Regions from separate parts of the Mangrovibacillus cuniculi genome, predicted to be linked through region 3. Evidence: riboswitches for the same ligand, from Rfam matches in the RefSeq annotation. Region 3 holds a riboswitch; each other region holds the start of a gene.

Region 1 (4,432 bases), 110 kb from region 3:
CTGAATACGTTAACGAATCACCATATGAAAAAGCTTGGATGGTTATTGTTGAGCCTACTAATGAGGGCGAAGTAGATGAATTAATGACAGCTGATAAATATAAAGAAATGATTAATGAAGAGTAAAAAACTTAAAGAGGCTTTAAAAATAAAGAAAGGTACATTTTTATAAAAGAATGTACCTTTCTTGCGTTGTATTTGAATTTATAACACTGCAGAAATAATGAATTTACAGAATATATCTTTGGGATTGGAGCGGAAGGGGGCGACTCCTACGGGAATATAGCGGTTCGTCGAGACCCCACAGGAGCTTCAACGTGAAGATGCCGTGTCTAGCTCCAGGTGCGCAACCGCTCGGGAAAGTTCGAAAGCCCTCCGGTGGCTGAAGAGCTGCCTCCTCAGGCTTCAGAATTTTCCTGCCGCGGCTAAACGCGCGCCTTCCGCTTTTCGAATTGGAAAGCGTCCCCCTGCAGCGGAAATCCCTGTGCAGTCACTTTTGGTTTTTGTCCCAACTTCTTTATCGTTATAAGTTAACTTCATCGATGATTCCCCTTACGTCAAAATTCGTCTTTTTAACATAAGCACTCTCATCTTGGACAGAATAAATATATCCAATAAAGAGGAGTGTTCTAAATGACTTTAAATCCTAAGAAACTAAACGTTACAGAGAGATTAACGGCAAAAGTACAACATAACGAGCTAGTATTCATGCTTGATGGAGAAAAAGTTGGTGCAGCAAAATTAGAAGACGTGTTTGGTGCGAATTTTCATTCTGAGCCTAACTTTGAATTAAATGCACAACAGATATATCAATATTACACAGAAACAACTGGTCAAGACGCTAGGTACACGGACTGCGATGAAGGTGGTTGGTGTTAAAAGGTAAATAGCCACAGCACACTAGCTGTGGCATTCTTTTTAATTACGTTAAATGAAGTAATTTATATATCATTACAATTATATTTCTTACTTGAACTGATGAGGCAGAAGCTACAAAATAGATGTAAGGTTGATAAAGTAGGTGAACGTATGGAAATGGCCAAAGTATTGATCGTGGAAGGGTCCTCTGATCGAAAAAAAGTAAAAAAAATAATTTCAGAACCAGTCGAAATCTTATGTACAAATGGAACAATAGGGGTTCAAAAAATGGATGAAATTGTAGATGAATACTTCGATCGAGATGTCTTTGTACTTGCGGATGCAGATGATGCAGGTGACCGTTTACGTTCCTTATTTAAAAAAGAATTCCCAGAAGCTAGGCATCTATTTATTGATCGAGCGTACAGAGAAGTTGCAGCAGCGCCTGATCAACATATCGCAGCTGTTCTACTTCATGCGAATATTGATGTACACAAAGAGTTTCTGGCATGATTTGAGGTGAGAATATGACTTTACAAGAATGGGAATTATCTGAATTCCAGGAAAATGTAGAAGGAAAAAAGACTTTTGCCTATTACTTATATACTCCAATGTGTGGTACTTGTCAGGTTGCTTCCAAAATGCTAGAAGTAGCAAAAGAACTTACTCCCGACTTCATTATTGGAAAAAGCGATTTGAATTTTGTCCCTCTATTAGCTAATAGATACGAGGTAGAGAGTGTACCTTGTCTTATTATTTTCGAAGACGGATACCCTATCGACAAAATTTATGCTTTTCGTTCCGTACCTGACTTACTTGAAAAGCTAAATCGTGAGAAATTATGACACATTTCTCGGGAAATAATTTATTTTGTCGAAATGTTTACAGAGGAACTTTGAGGAATGAAATGGAATTACTCCCATAAACATTGAATAGCGGAGTGAGGAAATGATGGAGAGATGGAAATCCAGTATTAGAGGTAAATGGGTGCTACCTAATTCACCCATAAACGTTTTGTTCCGTTCTGAAAGTAAACAACTATTTATAACATTAGGCAAAGAAGTCGTTTCAGAAAGAGAATATAAAGGAGATGCAGACTGCGTCTTTCAAGGAACGGATCATGAAATATCAGATGTTCTTTCTGGAAACACACTACTTAGCAGATCTTCTTTATCTTTTGAAGGGAAATATCGACAATTTCTAGTGATAGAATCTTTTTTATGGTTAACTAGATTATAAGAAAAATAAATTCGTTGACATGAAAAAGAATAGGATGATATACTCACAATCGTACTTAAATTTAACTTAATAGTTTTTCTCTTATCAAGAGAGGTGGAGGGACGTGCCCGATGAAACCCGGCAACCGTTAACAACTGTTAAAATGGTGCCAATTCACACAAAGCTTATGCTTTGGTAGATGAGAGGAATGGCTTATATATTTATGCCTTCCTACTCATTGTAGGAAGGCATTTTTGTTTGTTACGTGACCTGTAACAACTCATCGTTGACCACGTGATGTGGTCGGCACTTAGATGAGTATCCTTTGAAATGGATAAAGCAATAACTTTGGGTTGGCTATATGATCTAACTGGTCTTTAGCAGACCCTACACACTTTAATTAAATGCACGGTTAAAGCGTTGATTAATACAAGTGATAGGAGAAGTAGTTATATAGATACACATTTCTTATTCAAATTTATTAACGTAAGTTGGGTAATAGTAAATAAACATGCAGAATGAAAAAGAAGGTGAGACAACGTGATTGAAATTAAAAAGGTAACGAAGAGATTTAACACGAAGAATGGTGAGTTACTTGCAGTAGATAACGTAGATTTATCTATTCAGAGTGGAGAGATTTTTGGGATTATTGGATACTCTGGAGCTGGGAAAAGTACATTACTACGTATGTTAAATGGACTAGAAAAACCTACAGAAGGAACTATTTCTGTTTCAGATAAATTAATAAATACGATAAAAGGGACTAAGCTACGAGAAGCAAGACAAGAGATAGGTATGATTTTTCAACATTTCAACCTACTTTGGTCGAGAACAGTAGAAGAAAACATTGCATTTCCTCTTGAAATTGCTGGGGTTCCAAAGTCACAGAGAGATAAGCGTGTACAGGAACTAATTGAATTGGTCGGACTAGGTGGAAGAGGGAGATCTTATCCTTCTCAATTGAGTGGAGGACAGAAGCAACGTGTTGGAATTGCAAGGGCTTTAGCCAACAACCCTAAAGTGCTGCTTTGTGATGAAGCAACGTCGGCGCTTGACCCGGAAACAACGGATTCTATCTTAGACTTGTTATTAAACATTAACCAACAGTTAGGGTTAACCGTTGTGTTAATTACACATGAAATGCATGTTATTAAAAAAATCTGTCACAGAGTAGCGGTAATGGAAAATGGGAAGGTAGCAGAACTAGGTGATGTTATCGATGTGTTTGAAAATCCTCAAAAAGAAGTTACGAAACGTTTTGTTAGACAGGTAGTCGATGTAGAAGATGATTCACTTGAAACTTTTACTCATCTAAAAGAAAAATATCCAGAAGGACATATCTGGAAGCTTACTTTTAAACGTTCCATTGTAGAGCAACCTGTATTAACAGATTTCATTCGACAATTTGATGTGACAGCTAACATTGTTCAAGGAAATGTTTCTCAAACGAAAAATGGCGCTTTCGGAGAGTTGTTCTTACATGTAAGTGGAGTGAATTCTGTATTGAATGAAGCGTTGACTTACCTTCAAGAGAAAGGTGTTCAAGTGGAGGTGATGTCAGATGTTAACTAATATGTTTCCAAATGTAGATGTAGAGAAACTATGGGAAGCTACATTAGAAACTTTATATATGACTGGAATGTCAGTAGTAATAACGTTTATTTTAGGTACACTTTTGGGCTTATTGCTTTTCTTAACGTCTAAAGGCCAACTATGGGAAAATAGGTTCACTAACGTGATTACTAGTGCAGTAGTGAACGTATTCAGATCAATACCCTTTATCATTTTAATTGTCCTCCTTATACCGTTTACTAAGTTCTTGTTAGACACAATTCGTGGGGCAAATGCAGCACTTCCAGCGTTAATTATTGGTGCAGCCCCTTTCTACGCTCGAATGGTAGAAATTGCATTACGTGAAGTAGATAAAGGTGTAATTGAAGCAGCACGAGCTATGGGTGCTAAAACAAGAACGATTATCTTTAAAGTTCTATTACCAGAATCGATGCCAGCGTTAATTTCTGGAATTACGGTTACTGCTATTGCACTTGTTGGCTACACAGCGATGGCAGGTATTATCGGTGCTGGTGGATTAGGTAACTTAGCTTATTTAGACGGATTTCAACGTAATCGTTGGGACGTTACGTTAGCCGCTACCATTTCAATTCTTATTATTGTATTTATCATCCAATTTATTGGAGATGTAATAACAAAACTAATCGATAAAAGATAGGAGAATGTAAAATGAAAAAATTATTTTCTGGTATTGTATTAGCTTCAAGTGTTGTTGCATTAGCTGCTTGTGGAACTTCAGGTTCAAACTCCGGTTCTGGTGAAGAAGAAAGCAAAGAGATTGTAGT
Region 2 (4,432 bases), 1.2 Mb from region 3:
CTGAAATGATCCCTATGCCATTGATAGAGGAAAATAATTTTCTCCCTAACTATGATTCTATTTCTGTAAGTGACCTAGAGAGAAGTAAATTATTATTTATCAATTATCCAAATAACCCAACTGGAGCGACGGCGACTAAAGAGTTTTTTGACGAAACAGTTGCATTGGCAAAAAAACATAAGATTGCTGTCATTCATGATTTTGCCTATGGTGCGATTGGTTTTGAAGGGAAGAAGCCTAAAAGTTTTCTTTCTGTAGATGGTGCAAAAGAAGTTGGAGTAGAAGTTTATACTTTATCCAAAACATACAATATGGCTGGATGGAGAGTTGGCTTTATGATTGGCAACCCATCCATCATTGAAGCTGTCGAACTTTTACAGGACCATTTATACGTAAGCTTATTTGGAGCTGTTCAGGAAGCGGCAATAACCGCATTACTAGAAGACCAATCGTGTGTAACGGAATTAGTAGATACGTATGAAAGCAGACGAAACGTTCTAGTTGGTGGGCTAAATGAAATAGGGTGGGAAGTAGAAGCTCCAGCAGGTTCTTTCTTTGCTTGGTTGAAGGTTCCTGACAATTTTACCTCAGTAGAATTTTCTCAAAAATTGTTGCGTGAAGCACATGTTGTTGTAGCTCCAGGAATAGGTTTTGGAGAATATGGTGAAGGGTATGTTCGGGTTGGATTACTTGCTAACGAGGACAGGTTAAGGGAAGCAGTGGAAAGAATTAAAAGGTTAGATATATTCTGAAAAAATAATTGACAGAATCTTCGTTGTTTGTAATAATGCAACCAACAATAAAAATTTATAGAAATCTTATCAAGAGTAGGTGGAGGGACTAGCCCAATGAAGCCCGGCAACCGACCGTTTTTACGGCACGGTGCTAATTCTTGCAGCAACGCTGGGAGATAAGAGAAAGAAACCTTCTCTATCTTTGCGATGAGAAGGTTTTTTTGTTACGTGACATGTAACAACTCATCGCCCGCCACGTGATGTGGCCCGTACTTAGATGAGTATCCTTATTACAAATAATTTTTTTAACTAACTATGAACCATAACTAATCACATCCAGAGGTGAAAGCATGAGTTACATTCAAGCAACATATAAATTTCCCACAAAAGTTGGGGGAACCGAAAGAAAAGCAGAAGGAATCGCACTAGGAATGACGGTAGGTTCTTGGACGGACCTTACAGAAATGGACCAACAACAGCTGTTACGACACAAAGGTAGAGTTGTATCAGTGACAGAAGTAGAAGAAGATAGCAATTTATTTGGAATAGCTATTATAGAATATCCTACCGTGAATTTTTCACCAGATTTACCAGCAATCCTAACAACCATCTTTGGAAAGCTATCACTTGATGGTCAAATTAGATTACAAAACATTTCTTTCTCAAGTGGTCTTGCTGAACAATTTCCAGGTCCAAGATATGGTGTAAAGGGTATTCGTGACATTCTAGGTGTATATGATCGTCCACTTTTAATGAGTATCTTTAAAGGTGTTATTGGTAGAAATCAAGCTTACTTAAACCAACAATTAGAAGCACAATGCTATGGTGGTATGGATTTGGTAAAGGAAGATGAGATTCTCTTTGAAAATGAATTAACTCCCTTTGTCACTAGAATTAAAGAAGGTAATAGAATTACTAAAAAGGCTTATGAAGAGACTGGACACCGAACTTTGTATGCTGTGAATTTAACCGGCAGATCAACAGATTTACTTAACAAAGCAAGATGGGCTAATGAAGCCGGTGCAGATGTGTTGTTATTTAACGTTCATGCGTATGGACTAGATTTGCTGCAAGCTATCCGTGAAGACGAAGAAGTGCATTTGCCGATTATGGCACATCCTGCGGTAGCAGGAGCTATGAGTGGTTCTTCTACTCATGGAATAGATTATTCTATTTCGCTCGGTACATTCATTCGTGCTGCGGGTGCAGATTTTTCATTATTCCCATCTCCATATGGTTCGGTAGCTTTACCGTTTCAAGATGTACAAAACATTGTGTCTAAATTATCAGAAGAAAATGTCTGGAAGCCTACCTTTGCTGTTCCATCGGCGGGTATCCACCCGGGCTTAGTACCAACTTTGGTAAAAGATTTTGGTGTTGATCAAATCATAAATGCAGGTGGGGGAATTCATGGGCATCCACAAGGTGCATTAGCAGGGGTGAAAAGCTTTAAGCAAGCATTGCATGCAACGCTTGCTGGTGAAAGCTTAGAAAATGCGGCAAGTAAACATCGCGAGCTAAAAGAGGCGTTACAGTTATGGGGATAAATAATGTACAAATTTTTTCCGACTTTGACGGTACTATTACGTTAAAAGACACTATTGCTCTTATTATGGAACGATTCGCACCACCTGAGTGGAACGAGTTAAAGGATGCAGTGTTAAGTCAACAGATGCCGATTGAAGAAGGTGTAGGTAGGATGTTTGCATTCTTACCTAGTGATTCTTTGGAAGAGATTAAAAATTATGCAATAGAAAAGAGTGTTATTAGAGAAGGATTCGGTACATTTCTTACGTATTGTCAAGAAGAAAATATACCTTTTCATGTAGTTAGTGGTGGTATGGGTTTCTTTATAGAACCTATTTTAGCTCCGTATCTAAATATGATAGATTCTATTTCTTGTAACTCTATTACAGAAAAAAAGGAAAGATTGCATGTTCTCTGGCCTTATCCATGTGAGGAAGAGTGTATTGGTGGATGTGGGTGTTGTAAACCGGCTGTTATAAAGCAGAAAAAAGATGCCGAAGCATTCACCGTGCTAATCGGAGACTCTGTAACAGATATTAAGGCTGCTCATAAAGTAGATTTAGTGTTTGCTAGAGGAAGTCTCGGTAAATATTGTGAAGAACATAAGATACCGTATCTACCTTACGAAACTTTCCTTGATTGTTTACATCACTTGAAAACGGTGAAAGAGGGGGTACACAGTTGATTACGTTACCTACATATACAGAAAGATGGGAAGAGTTAGCGGAATTGAAAGATCAGTTTGCCGTAAGGGATTGGTTTATGGGTACAAGTGGGAATATATCTATTCGTGTAAGTAGTAGTCCTACGTTATTTTTAGTTTCTGCTTCTGGTAAAGATAAAACAAAACGAACACATCAAGATTTTGTTTTAGTTGACGAGAACGGAGCTTTAGCACAAGAAACGGTGGAAAGACCATCTGCTGAAACATTGCTGCATGTAGAGGTGTATAAAAGACAAGAAGTAAAGTGTAGTCTTCACGTTCATACGGTAGCAAATAATGTGATTTCAGAAATCTATGGAGATCAAGGATATGTAACATTTAAAGGTCAAGAGTTAATAAAAGCATTTGGCCTCTGGGAAGAGGATGCGGAATTAACGATTCCTATCATAAAAAACTATGCTGACATCCCTACATTAGCTAAAGAATTTGGAAAACACGTTAAGGAAGATGCAGGCACCGTTTTGATAAGAAATCACGGGGTTACGGCGTGGGGAAGATCTGTGTTAGAAGCAAAGAAACAGATAGAAGCGTTAGAGTTTTTATGTCAATACAAGTTAGAGTTTCGAAAATTAGGATTGTAGGAGGAGATTAACATGGCAACAATTTTTGTGCAAAACGCAGAAAAGTGGATTAACGTACAAGAGGAAGTAGAAGCATATCTAGATACTAATGAAGTTATTTATGAAAACTGGGACGTAACAAAGCTAAGTGACCGACTAAGCGGCCAGTTTAAATTGTCTGATGAAGATAAACAAGAGATCTTAGAAACATTCAAAGTAGAAATTGCAGATATCTCAGAACGCCGAGGATATCAAGCACAAGATGTTATATCGCTTGTATCCGATACACCAAATTTAGAGCAACTATTAGCGAATTTCCAGCAAGAACATCATCATACAGACGATGAAGTTCGCTTTATTGTTAGTGGCCACGGAGTTTTTGTTATCCAAGCTAAAGACGGAGGATTCTTTGAGGTACACCTAGAACCAGGAGATTTAATCTCCGTCCCTGAAAACGTACGTCATTATTTCACACTTTCCGAAGACCGCCAAGTAGTAGCGGTACGAATCTTCGTAACACCAGAAGGTTGGGTGCCAATTTATGAGCCAGAGGAAGCGGTAAACTAATAAAAAGAGGATGAGACAAAAATAAAAAAGGTACATTCAAAATAAACGAATGTACCTTTTTACGTTGTATTTCGGTTAATATTACTGCAGAATTAGTGCTTTTACAGATAAAATTTTTGGGGATTGGAGTGGAAGGGGGCGACTCCTACGGGAAAGGAACGCTGTCTAGATCCAGGTGCGCAACCGCTCGGGAAAGTCCAAAAGCCCTCCGGTGGCTGAAGAGCTGCCTCCTCAGGCTTCTGAACTTTCCTGCCGCGGCTAAACACGCTCCTTTCGCTTTTCGAAGTGGAAAGCGTCCCCCTGCAACGGAAATCCCTGTG
Region 3 (4,432 bases):
AGTAGTAGGTTGATGTAACCTTCATTACCATCAAGATATGAAATTCATAAAAATGTGTGATAGCCTATGGAAAAGATACTATTTGACATGAGAAAGGAAGACGAGATGAAAGAGCTTATTTTACATAGAGAAAGATTTCCTTCCCCCAATCCGAATGTACAGTTAACAGAAATAACTTATCTCTCAGGTCCATTTAAGGTGAAAGGACTTTTAGCTGAACCAATTAAAGAAGGAAAATTCCCAGGGATTTTATACTTAAGAGGTGGAATAAAATCTGTTGGAATGGTACGACCGGCTCGAATTGCTCAGTTTGCTCATGAAGGTTGTGTGGTATTTGCTCCTTACTATCGTGGGAACAGGGGAGGACAGGGACAAGAGGACTTCTGTGGGGAAGATCGCATGGATGCATTTATGGGGTATAAGGTATTAGAGCTGCAGTCAAATGTTGATACAAATCAGCTGCATGTGTTTGGTTTTTCAAGAGGTGGGGTAATGGCATTATTCACAGCTTTAGAATTTTCGAATTGTCGTTCCCTTGTTACTTGGGGAGGTGTAAGTAATATGTATCAAACATATGAAGAGAGACTTGATTTAAGGAGAATGATGAAACGTGTAATGTCTGGTACGCCTCATCGGAATCCAAAACCATACGACTTTCGTACACCATTACATACAATTCATGGAATACATTGTCCAGTTTTAATTATTCACGGAGAAAAAGACAAGCACGTTGGATTTGAACATGCACAACAGTTAGAAACATCTTTGAAAGCAGCAGGAAAACACGTAGAGACGTGGTATTATTCTACCTATACGCACTATTTTCCTCCAGCAGTTAACCAACGAACGGTGACAGATATGATACAATGGATGAAAAAACAGTAGATGATTTGGGGGCGGAAATATGGGAATGCCTGTAGAGTTTCAAACAATGATTGTGACAAAAGGAAAAGAGGTTCGTCAAGAAGGAAATCTTTTTGAACTAACGAAAGATGGGTATCGTATTTACCCTCTAAATATCCCTATCGAAGTAAAACGTACGAAAGAGGGAGAAGTAGCTGGAGTAGGAGTTGTAGTCCGTCAAACATGGGAAGAGGATGCTACAACAATTCAATATGAGTTGAAAGCATTGAATTCTACTAATTGATTAAAAAAATCGCCAACAACTCCAAAAATAGGGTTGTTGGCGGTTTTTAGTTGTTACGTGACCAGTAACAATTCATCGTTAGCCAAGTGATATGGTTTGACCATACAAGAGTCCTTTATAGTTCGTCTACCGGTCCACCAAGTCTAGCTAAGTCTGGTAACTCATGAGAGAATTTCTTGAAATTTAGATGGAAAGACTTTGCTAATTGATGTGCTGCAATGTCATATTCCTCTCCATTTTCCCATGTTTTCTTTGGTTGAAGAACATGGTCTGGAACCCCTGGAACATGTGTAGGTACAGATACTTGGAAAATCGGATCCACCGTAGTTTCCACACCTTCTAATTCTCCTTCTATCACTGCACGAATCATCATTCGTGTATATTTTAGAGAGATACGATTTCCAACTCCATACGCTCCACCGGACCAACCAGTGTTAATTAAATATACTTTTACGTCGTGTTGGTCTAGTTTTTCTCCAAGTAATTTCGCATACTCTGTAGCTGGAAGCGGAAGGAATGGAGAACCGAAGCATGTAGAGAAAGTTGCTCTTGGCTGTGTTACTCCGCGTTCAGTGCCAGCTAATTTGGAAGTGTAGCCACTTAAGAAGTGGAACATTGCCTGCTCCTTTGTAAGACGACTGATTGGAGGTAACACACCAAAAGCATCTGCAGTTAAGAAAATAATTGTGTTTGGATGACCAGCATAGCTTGTTGGTACTCGGTTAGGAATTACGTCCAAACTGTACGCAGCACGAGTGTTTTCTGTATAAAAGTTACTACTGTAGTCAGGAACCTTTTGTTCATCCAAAGCAACATTTTCTAATACGGAACCAAAGCGGATTGCTTGGTAAATTTGTGGTTCTTTTTCTTCCGTTAAACCGATGCATTTAGCGTAGCATCCACCCTCCATATTAAACACACCGCTAGCTGACCAACCATGCTCATCATCACCAATTAACTTTCTAGTGGGGTCAGCAGATAAGGTGGTTTTTCCTGTACCGGAAAGTCCAAAGAATAAAGATACGTCGCCTTCTGCACCTACATTTGCCGAACAGTGCATAGGAAAGACATTCATAGAAGGATAAAAGAAATTTAGTGCAGAAAAAATGGATTTCTTGATTTCCCCTGCATATTCCGTTCCACCAATTAAGACAATTCTTTCTGATAAAGAAAGAATGATAAATGTTTCGGAATTTGTTCCGTGAACAGCAGGGTTTGCTTTAAAACCGCAAGCATTGATAACAGTTATTGGCTCTAATGCAGCATCTGGTGCTACTTCGTTGATAAATAGCTGATGAGAGAAAAGACTATGCCAAGCTTTTTCTGTTACAACGGAAATAGGACTTTGATAACTTACATGTGCGCCAGCAGCGCCATTAAAATGGTATAAATATGGTTTAGCATCTAAGTAAGTAAGAACATCGTTATAAAGTCGTTCAAATTTGTCTTCCGTTATGGGTTGATTTACCTTTCCCCAATCAACCGTTTTTTCGGAGAGTTTGTCTACAACGATAAACTTGTCTTCTGGTGAACGCCCAGTATACTCACCAGTTAAAGCTCTCACGGCACCTGTGCTTGTAAGAGTAGCTTCTCCGTTTTGTAAACAATGTTCTACTAAGTCTGCTACAGGCAATGAATGGTAGGTAGACTTCTTATTTAATAAGGAATTTAACGAAGCAAATGTAGATACCATATTTTATACTCAACCTTTCCGTTTTCAGTATTCTTAAATAGTATAACACAATTATATGATTAGTGTATACTATTTGTTCATGCTTTTTCTGATTTTAAAGTTCAAAACATTAAGCCTTTAATTGGTTCTAGTTCTTTCTTTAAAACTATTGACATCAAAAAGGTAAAAAGATATGATTTAGCATTGAACGGATACTCTTATCCTGAGTTGGTGGAGGGGCAGGCCCTATGAAACCCAGCAACCTGTTTCATACAACAGAATTATTTGTATAAAACAAAGGTGCTTAACCTGGCAAGGCTTGTGCAGAAGAACATCTTCGGCCCCTTGAACGATAAGAGTGAAAGGCTTCGGTAACCACCTTTCTCTCATGATAGAAGGGTTTTTTTTGTTACGGGATATAGCTCATGATTATCGAGTTTCCTTATATATGTAGCAAAGGTTTGCCAAAGTCCGGTAGTCGAATCAATTACAGATGCGTATATAGTTATTGCATCTTTCCCCATACTACTGAAGGACATGAGTACCGTGATTATTAACGTTTCCACACCTGGAAGCGAACTTTAGGAGGAAACCCCATGACAAAGAAACGTCACTTATTCACGTCTGAGTCAGTAACAGAAGGACATCCTGATAAAATCTGTGATCAAATCTCTGACTCAATTCTAGATGCTATCTTAGCGAAAGATGCTAACGCTCGTGTAGCATGTGAGACATCTGTAACAACTGGTTTAGTACTTGTATCTGGAGAGATTACAACTTCTACTTATGTTGATATTCCTAAAATTGTACGTGAAACAATTAAAGAAATTGGTTACACACGTGCGAAATATGGTTTCGATGCAGAAACTTGTGCAGTTTTAACTTCTATCGATGAGCAATCTGCTGACATCGCGATGGGTGTTGACCAAGCTTTAGAATCTCGTGAAGGACAAATGTCTGACGAAGAAATTGAAGCAATTGGAGCTGGAGACCAAGGGTTAATGTTTGGTTATGCTTGTAACGAAACAAAAGAGCTTATGCCTTTACCAATCTCTTTAGCGCACAAACTTGCTCGTCGCTTAACAGAAGTTCGTAAAGAGGATATTCTTCCTTACTTACGTCCAGATGGTAAAACACAAGTAACGGTTGAATATGATGAGAACAACAATCCTGTTCGTATTGATACAATCGTTATCTCAACTCAACATCATCCAGAAGTTACGCTTGATCAAATTCAACGTAACCTAAAGGAATTCGTTATTGAGCCAGTGGTACCTACTGAGCTAATTGATGAACAAACAAAATACTTCATTAACCCAACAGGTCGCTTCGTAATCGGTGGACCTCAAGGGGATGCTGGTCTAACAGGACGTAAAATCATCGTTGATACGTACGGTGGATATGCTCGTCACGGTGGTGGAGCATTCTCTGGTAAGGACGCAACGAAAGTTGACCGTTCTGCTGCATATGCTGCTCGTTATGTTGCGAAAAATATCGTTGCCGCTGGTCTTGCTGACAAATGTGAAGTTCAACTTGCATACGCAATTGGAGTAGCTCAACCAGTTTCTATCTCTATTGATACATTCGGTACTGGTACTGCTGATGAAGAGACA
Region 4 (4,432 bases), 1.2 Mb from region 3:
CTACTGAGTTACAGAGAATTGAAACTATTATTACAGAGTTTCTTATTTTAGCAAAACCACAGGCAGTTAAATTTGATAGAGTAAATATTAATGATCGTGTCAAAGAAACGTTTGATCTAATGAATGCACAAGCTCTAATGCACAATGTTACAATGCATTGTGACTTACATGCGGACCCACTGTTCATCCAGGGTGAGTCTAATCAACTAAAACAAGTATTAATTAATTTTGTTAAAAATGCGATTGAAGCGATGCCTTCTGGAGGTTCCTTACGTTTACGTACGTTAGTAGAACATAATGAGATATGTATTGAAATTAAAGATGAAGGTGTAGGTATTCCGGAAGACAAGATAAAGAAATTAGGTGAACCATTTTATACAACTAAGGAACGGGGAACGGGACTTGGTTTAATGGTTACACTGAATATTATTAAAGAGCACGATGGTCGGATGGAAGTGGAGAGTAGTGTAGGCAAAGGGACTATCTTTAAGGTTTTCTTCAAACGTTCTAAACACGTTTAAGGAGGATTTCATGAAATTATTTACGCTGTATCATTCGCCTATAGGGATCTTAGCAGTAGAGCAAGAAGACAATATTGTCATTGCTCTTCATTTAGAAGGTTCTGAGTTTGTTCAGACGACAACTGATAGTGTCCGAAATGACCAGGACCCCTTATTAAAGGAAGTAGTTGCTCAATTAGAAGAGTATTTTAGGGGAGAACGAATCATCTTTAATTTTCCTTTTGAATCAGAGGGAACGGAATTTCAGTCAGATGTTTGGGGAATTTTAGAGCAAATTCCGTATGGTGAAACAAGAAGTTATTTAGAAGTAGCAACTGCCATTCAAAAGCCAAAAGCTGTTCGTGCTGTTGGACAAGCAAACAGAAGAAATCCTTTACCAATCATTGTTCCATGTCACCGAGTTGTCGGGAAAAATAATTCCTTAACAGGCTATGCAGGTAATCAAGTGGATAAGAAGGAGTACTTGTTGAACCTAGAGAGAAAAGTATTAGCTAAGTATAAATTGGTATAAAACGGAAAATAGAGGCTGGGACAAAACCCAAAAGTGACTGCACTGGGATTTCCGCTGCAGGGGGACGCTTTCCACGGGGCGGGTTGCTGAGCCTCCTCGTCGCGTAAGATCGCGCTCCTGTGGGGTCTCAGTAACCCACCTTTCCCGTAGGAGTCGCCCCCTTCCACTTCAATCCCAAACATTTATTCTGTAAAGGCACGAAACCTGCAGTTTTATAAACTAAGATACAACGCAAAAAGGTACATTCATTTCTAAATAATGAATGTACCTTTTAACTTATGTCCGGCTCTTTTGATTTGAATATTACTTAAGCAACGAAAAGAATTCTTCCAATGTCTCTTCAGAAGGGGTATAGATAATGCCATGCTCCGTAATAATGCCTGTAATTAATTCGCTTGGCGTTACATCAAATGCCGGGTTATATACATTCACATTTGACGGTGCAACAGGTGTGTTATTAATCGTTCTAATTTCATCAGCAGAACGTTCCTCTATCACTATATCTTCACCCTTTAGCGTGTTTCGGTCAAAAGTAGACAAAGGAGAGGCCACATAAAAAGGAATTCCAAAAGCTTTTGCGCATAACGCCAGTGTGTATGTCCCAATTTTATTGGCCACATCTCCGTTATTTGCAATCCGGTCAGCTCCTACAATTACTGCCCCAATTTCTTTTTCTCGCATAACATGACCAGCCATGCTATCTGTAATTAACGTCACGTCCACACCAGATTGCATTAATTCCCATGTGGTTAGCCGACCACCTTGGAAAACTGGTCGTGTTTCACAAGCGTAGACAGAGAAGAATTCTCCTCTTTCTGCAGCTAAGTGAAATGGAGCTAAGGCAGTCCCGTATTTAGCTGTAGCAATAGAACCTGCATTACAAATAGTCAAAACGGGTTTGTCTTTCGGCAAGACTTTTAGTGCCTCTTCACCTATTCGATGGCAGACACTCTCATCTTCCACATAAAGGCGAATAGCTTCATGAATTAGTAATGTTTTTAACTCCTCGACAGAAGCAGCCTGCTGAATTTGCTTTTCTATTCTATCAAGTACCCAAAATAGATTTACCGCAGTAGGACGAGTTTTAGCTAACAATTCCTTTGCCTCTACTAGCGTTTCTTTTGCTTCGGTTATATCATCAGTTTGAATAGAGAGAGCCGCTAAGCTCATGCCAAATCCAGCTGCTAAACCTATTGCTGGAGCTCCTCTAACTTTTAAAGAGGTGATGGCTTCAGCAACTTGTTCAACTGTTTTTAAATTCTCATATTGTACGATACCGGGTAACAATTGTTGGTTTAATAGATACAATGTGTCCTCTTCCCATTTTAAAGAAAGGGGAACACTTACTTTTGTTGTCATACTGTAGAAACCTCCTGATGAATTAAAGAGAGTAACTCTTGAATGGAAGTAATAGATTTTCTCTCTAAAATTAATCGTTGACCAATTTTTAATGAAACTAATTTAGCATGTATACGTTGATTTTGATTTTTAATTGAGTCTAAATCTGCTACATGTGCTAAGCCAATTGTTCGTCTAATTGCTTCACAACCTGCAAAACCCAATGCATCTTCCCAATGTTTTGTTAGTGTGAAGGGTAAGTAACCTTCCACTTTCGTGTAAGGATCTTCTGTACCTTTATTCCAAAGATCAGTAAATGATTGGTAATACGTTTCCCACACTTCTTGTAGGGTTTGTAATCTATCAATTTTCTCAGGGTGATGAAGATAAGCAAACAGAAGGTTAGCAAATACTTGACCGATATCAAATCCAATAGGTCCGTAGAAGGCAAATTCAGGGTCAATTACTATGGTCCTATTTTCATTCACGAATACACTTCCTGTGTGAAGGTCTCCGTGAAGAAGGGCTTCCGTTTCTGTGAGAAACTGCTTTTTAAGTTTCGCCACTTCTAATTTTAGTAGATCATTTGCCCAAATACTCTCTACTTGCTCTTTTAATTCAACTTCAAAATTATTTGTTTCAGAGTCAAAGAAAGGATCGGTAAAGACAAGATCTTCTGTAATTTTACAAAGCTCAGGATTGGAGAATCGCTTCACTTGTTTTTTCTTTTCAAAAGGGTGAAGAGCATAGTCAGACGTATGATATAGTGTCTCGGCTAAAAAAGTCCCAATATCTTTCCCTACTTTAGGATATGTATTCCCATTTAATAGACCGGTACGTAAAATCGTTAGATTTGATAAATCCTCTAAAACAGTAATAGCTAATTGTTTGTCTATGTGAAACACTTTTGGAACAAGTGTTGGAACAAAAGTAGCTTGCCACTGAAGGGCACTAGCTTCAATGTAGGCTCTTTCTAATGTAAGTGGCCATGATTCGCCCACCACTTTGGCATATGGTAGAGCTTGCTTTAAAATTATTCCAGTTCCACCCGTAGTAGGGGTAATGTGGAACACTAAGTTTAAGTTTCCGTCACCAATTTCTTTACAAGTATAATCTTGATTGGCCTCTAATAAATTCTTTTCTAAAGCATATTGAATGGCATCTATTTCCGTAAGAGCTTGGTAATGATTAGTTATTTGAATTGTCATGGGTACTCCTCCAATTTTTCTGTTAGGAGACACAAAAAAGCCTCCTTCGCATTTGAAAGAGGCTTGAAGACATGCTTCTCACCTCTTATCTGCCAGACGATACATTTCCCGTCTGTTGGAATTAGCACCGTGCCTTACGAGTAATGAGTTACTCGGCGTAAAAACGCCCCGTTTCACAACGGTATTATGGTCGGTTGCTGGGCTTCAAAGGGCCAAATCCCTCAGCCTACTCTTGATAAGAGAATTATTTTACTATTCGGTTGTTTCAAATTAGTTGTAATATTATCAACAGTTTTCTTTGGTGTCAATCCTAATTTAATAAATATCTTCTCGACGATCTTCAAAGATTGGGATCATGGACCTAACTTCTTGAACTTGTTTACTGTCAATAGTCCCGTAGATTATTTCTTCTTTCTCAGTCCCTTCCGAAACGATAGTGCCCCAAGGATCAATAATTAAAGAATGCCCTGCAAACACATTTTGTGGATCAGACCCTGCTCGATTACAAGCCACAACGAAACATTGATTTTCGATAGCTCTTGCAATAAGTAAGGTTCTCCAATGATCCAAGCGCTTCAGTGGCCATTCCGCTACAATGAAAAGAATTTCGGCACCGTTACGTACAGCTTTTCTACTCCACTCAGGGAAGCGAATGTCATAGCAAATTAGTGTTGCTGCTTTTGTTTGATTAATAGTGAATAGAGATTCTTTGTGTCCATCTTTCAAATAGAGATGTTCGTCCATCAATCGAAACAGATGAGCTTTATCGTAAGTATGGATAATTCCATCTGTAGGGCTAGCTACCGCTAGATGATTTGTATACACATCATTCACTTTCTTCACAGTAGATCCTC

Evidence for each region. Region 3 has a riboswitch for S-adenosylmethionine ahead of metK (methionine adenosyltransferase). Riboswitches for the same ligand answer to the same signal wherever they lie in the genome.
Region 1: it holds a riboswitch for S-adenosylmethionine, as region 3 does, so the genes downstream of both, G8O30_RS10825 (methionine ABC transporter ATP-binding protein) here and metK (methionine adenosyltransferase) in region 3, are expected to answer to the same signal.
Region 2: it holds a riboswitch for S-adenosylmethionine, as region 3 does, so the genes downstream of both, G8O30_RS03770 (2,3-diketo-5-methylthiopentyl-1-phosphate enolase) here and metK (methionine adenosyltransferase) in region 3, are expected to answer to the same signal.
Region 4: it holds a riboswitch for S-adenosylmethionine, as region 3 does, so the genes downstream of both, mtnK (S-methyl-5-thioribose kinase) here and metK (methionine adenosyltransferase) in region 3, are expected to answer to the same signal.

What each region holds. Positions count from the first base shown of each region.
Region 1 covers NZ_CP049742.1:2,090,089-2,094,520, reverse strand. The annotation lists gene gcvH (glycine cleavage system protein GcvH) at 1-125, shown strand, start outside; gene G8O30_RS16125 (hypothetical protein) at 405-539, opposite strand; gene G8O30_RS10845 (DUF2553 family protein) at 633-878, shown strand; gene G8O30_RS10840 (toprim domain-containing protein) at 1,029-1,370, shown strand; gene G8O30_RS10835 (thioredoxin family protein) at 1,385-1,702, shown strand; gene G8O30_RS10830 (hypothetical protein) at 1,806-2,096, shown strand; SAM riboswitch class I at 2,175-2,281, shown strand; gene G8O30_RS10825 (methionine ABC transporter ATP-binding protein) at 2,616-3,647, shown strand; gene G8O30_RS10820 (methionine ABC transporter permease) at 3,637-4,305, shown strand; gene G8O30_RS10815 (MetQ/NlpA family ABC transporter substrate-binding protein) at 4,317-4,432, shown strand, end outside.
Region 2 covers NZ_CP049742.1:737,439-741,870, forward strand. The annotation lists gene G8O30_RS03765 (pyridoxal phosphate-dependent aminotransferase) at 1-752, shown strand, start outside; SAM riboswitch class I at 816-917, shown strand; gene G8O30_RS03770 (2,3-diketo-5-methylthiopentyl-1-phosphate enolase) at 1,085-2,281, shown strand; gene G8O30_RS03775 (MtnX-like HAD-IB family phosphatase) at 2,272-2,946, shown strand; gene G8O30_RS03780 (methylthioribulose 1-phosphate dehydratase) at 2,943-3,566, shown strand; gene G8O30_RS03785 (cupin domain-containing protein) at 3,579-4,112, shown strand.
Region 3 covers NZ_CP049742.1:1,977,754-1,982,185, reverse strand. The annotation lists gene G8O30_RS10150 (alpha/beta hydrolase family protein) at 67-885, shown strand; gene G8O30_RS10145 (DUF2584 family protein) at 905-1,147, shown strand; gene pckA (phosphoenolpyruvate carboxykinase (ATP)) at 1,263-2,840, opposite strand; SAM riboswitch class I at 3,035-3,178, shown strand; gene metK (methionine adenosyltransferase) at 3,416-4,432, shown strand, end outside.
Region 4 covers NZ_CP049742.1:732,226-736,657, forward strand. The annotation lists gene G8O30_RS03740 (PAS domain-containing sensor histidine kinase) at 1-521, shown strand, start outside; gene G8O30_RS03745 (methylated-DNA--[protein]-cysteine S-methyltransferase) at 532-1,032, shown strand; gene mtnA (S-methyl-5-thioribose-1-phosphate isomerase) at 1,336-2,391, opposite strand; gene mtnK (S-methyl-5-thioribose kinase) at 2,388-3,578, opposite strand; SAM riboswitch class I at 3,661-3,820, opposite strand; gene G8O30_RS03760 (carbon-nitrogen family hydrolase) at 3,894-4,432, opposite strand, start outside.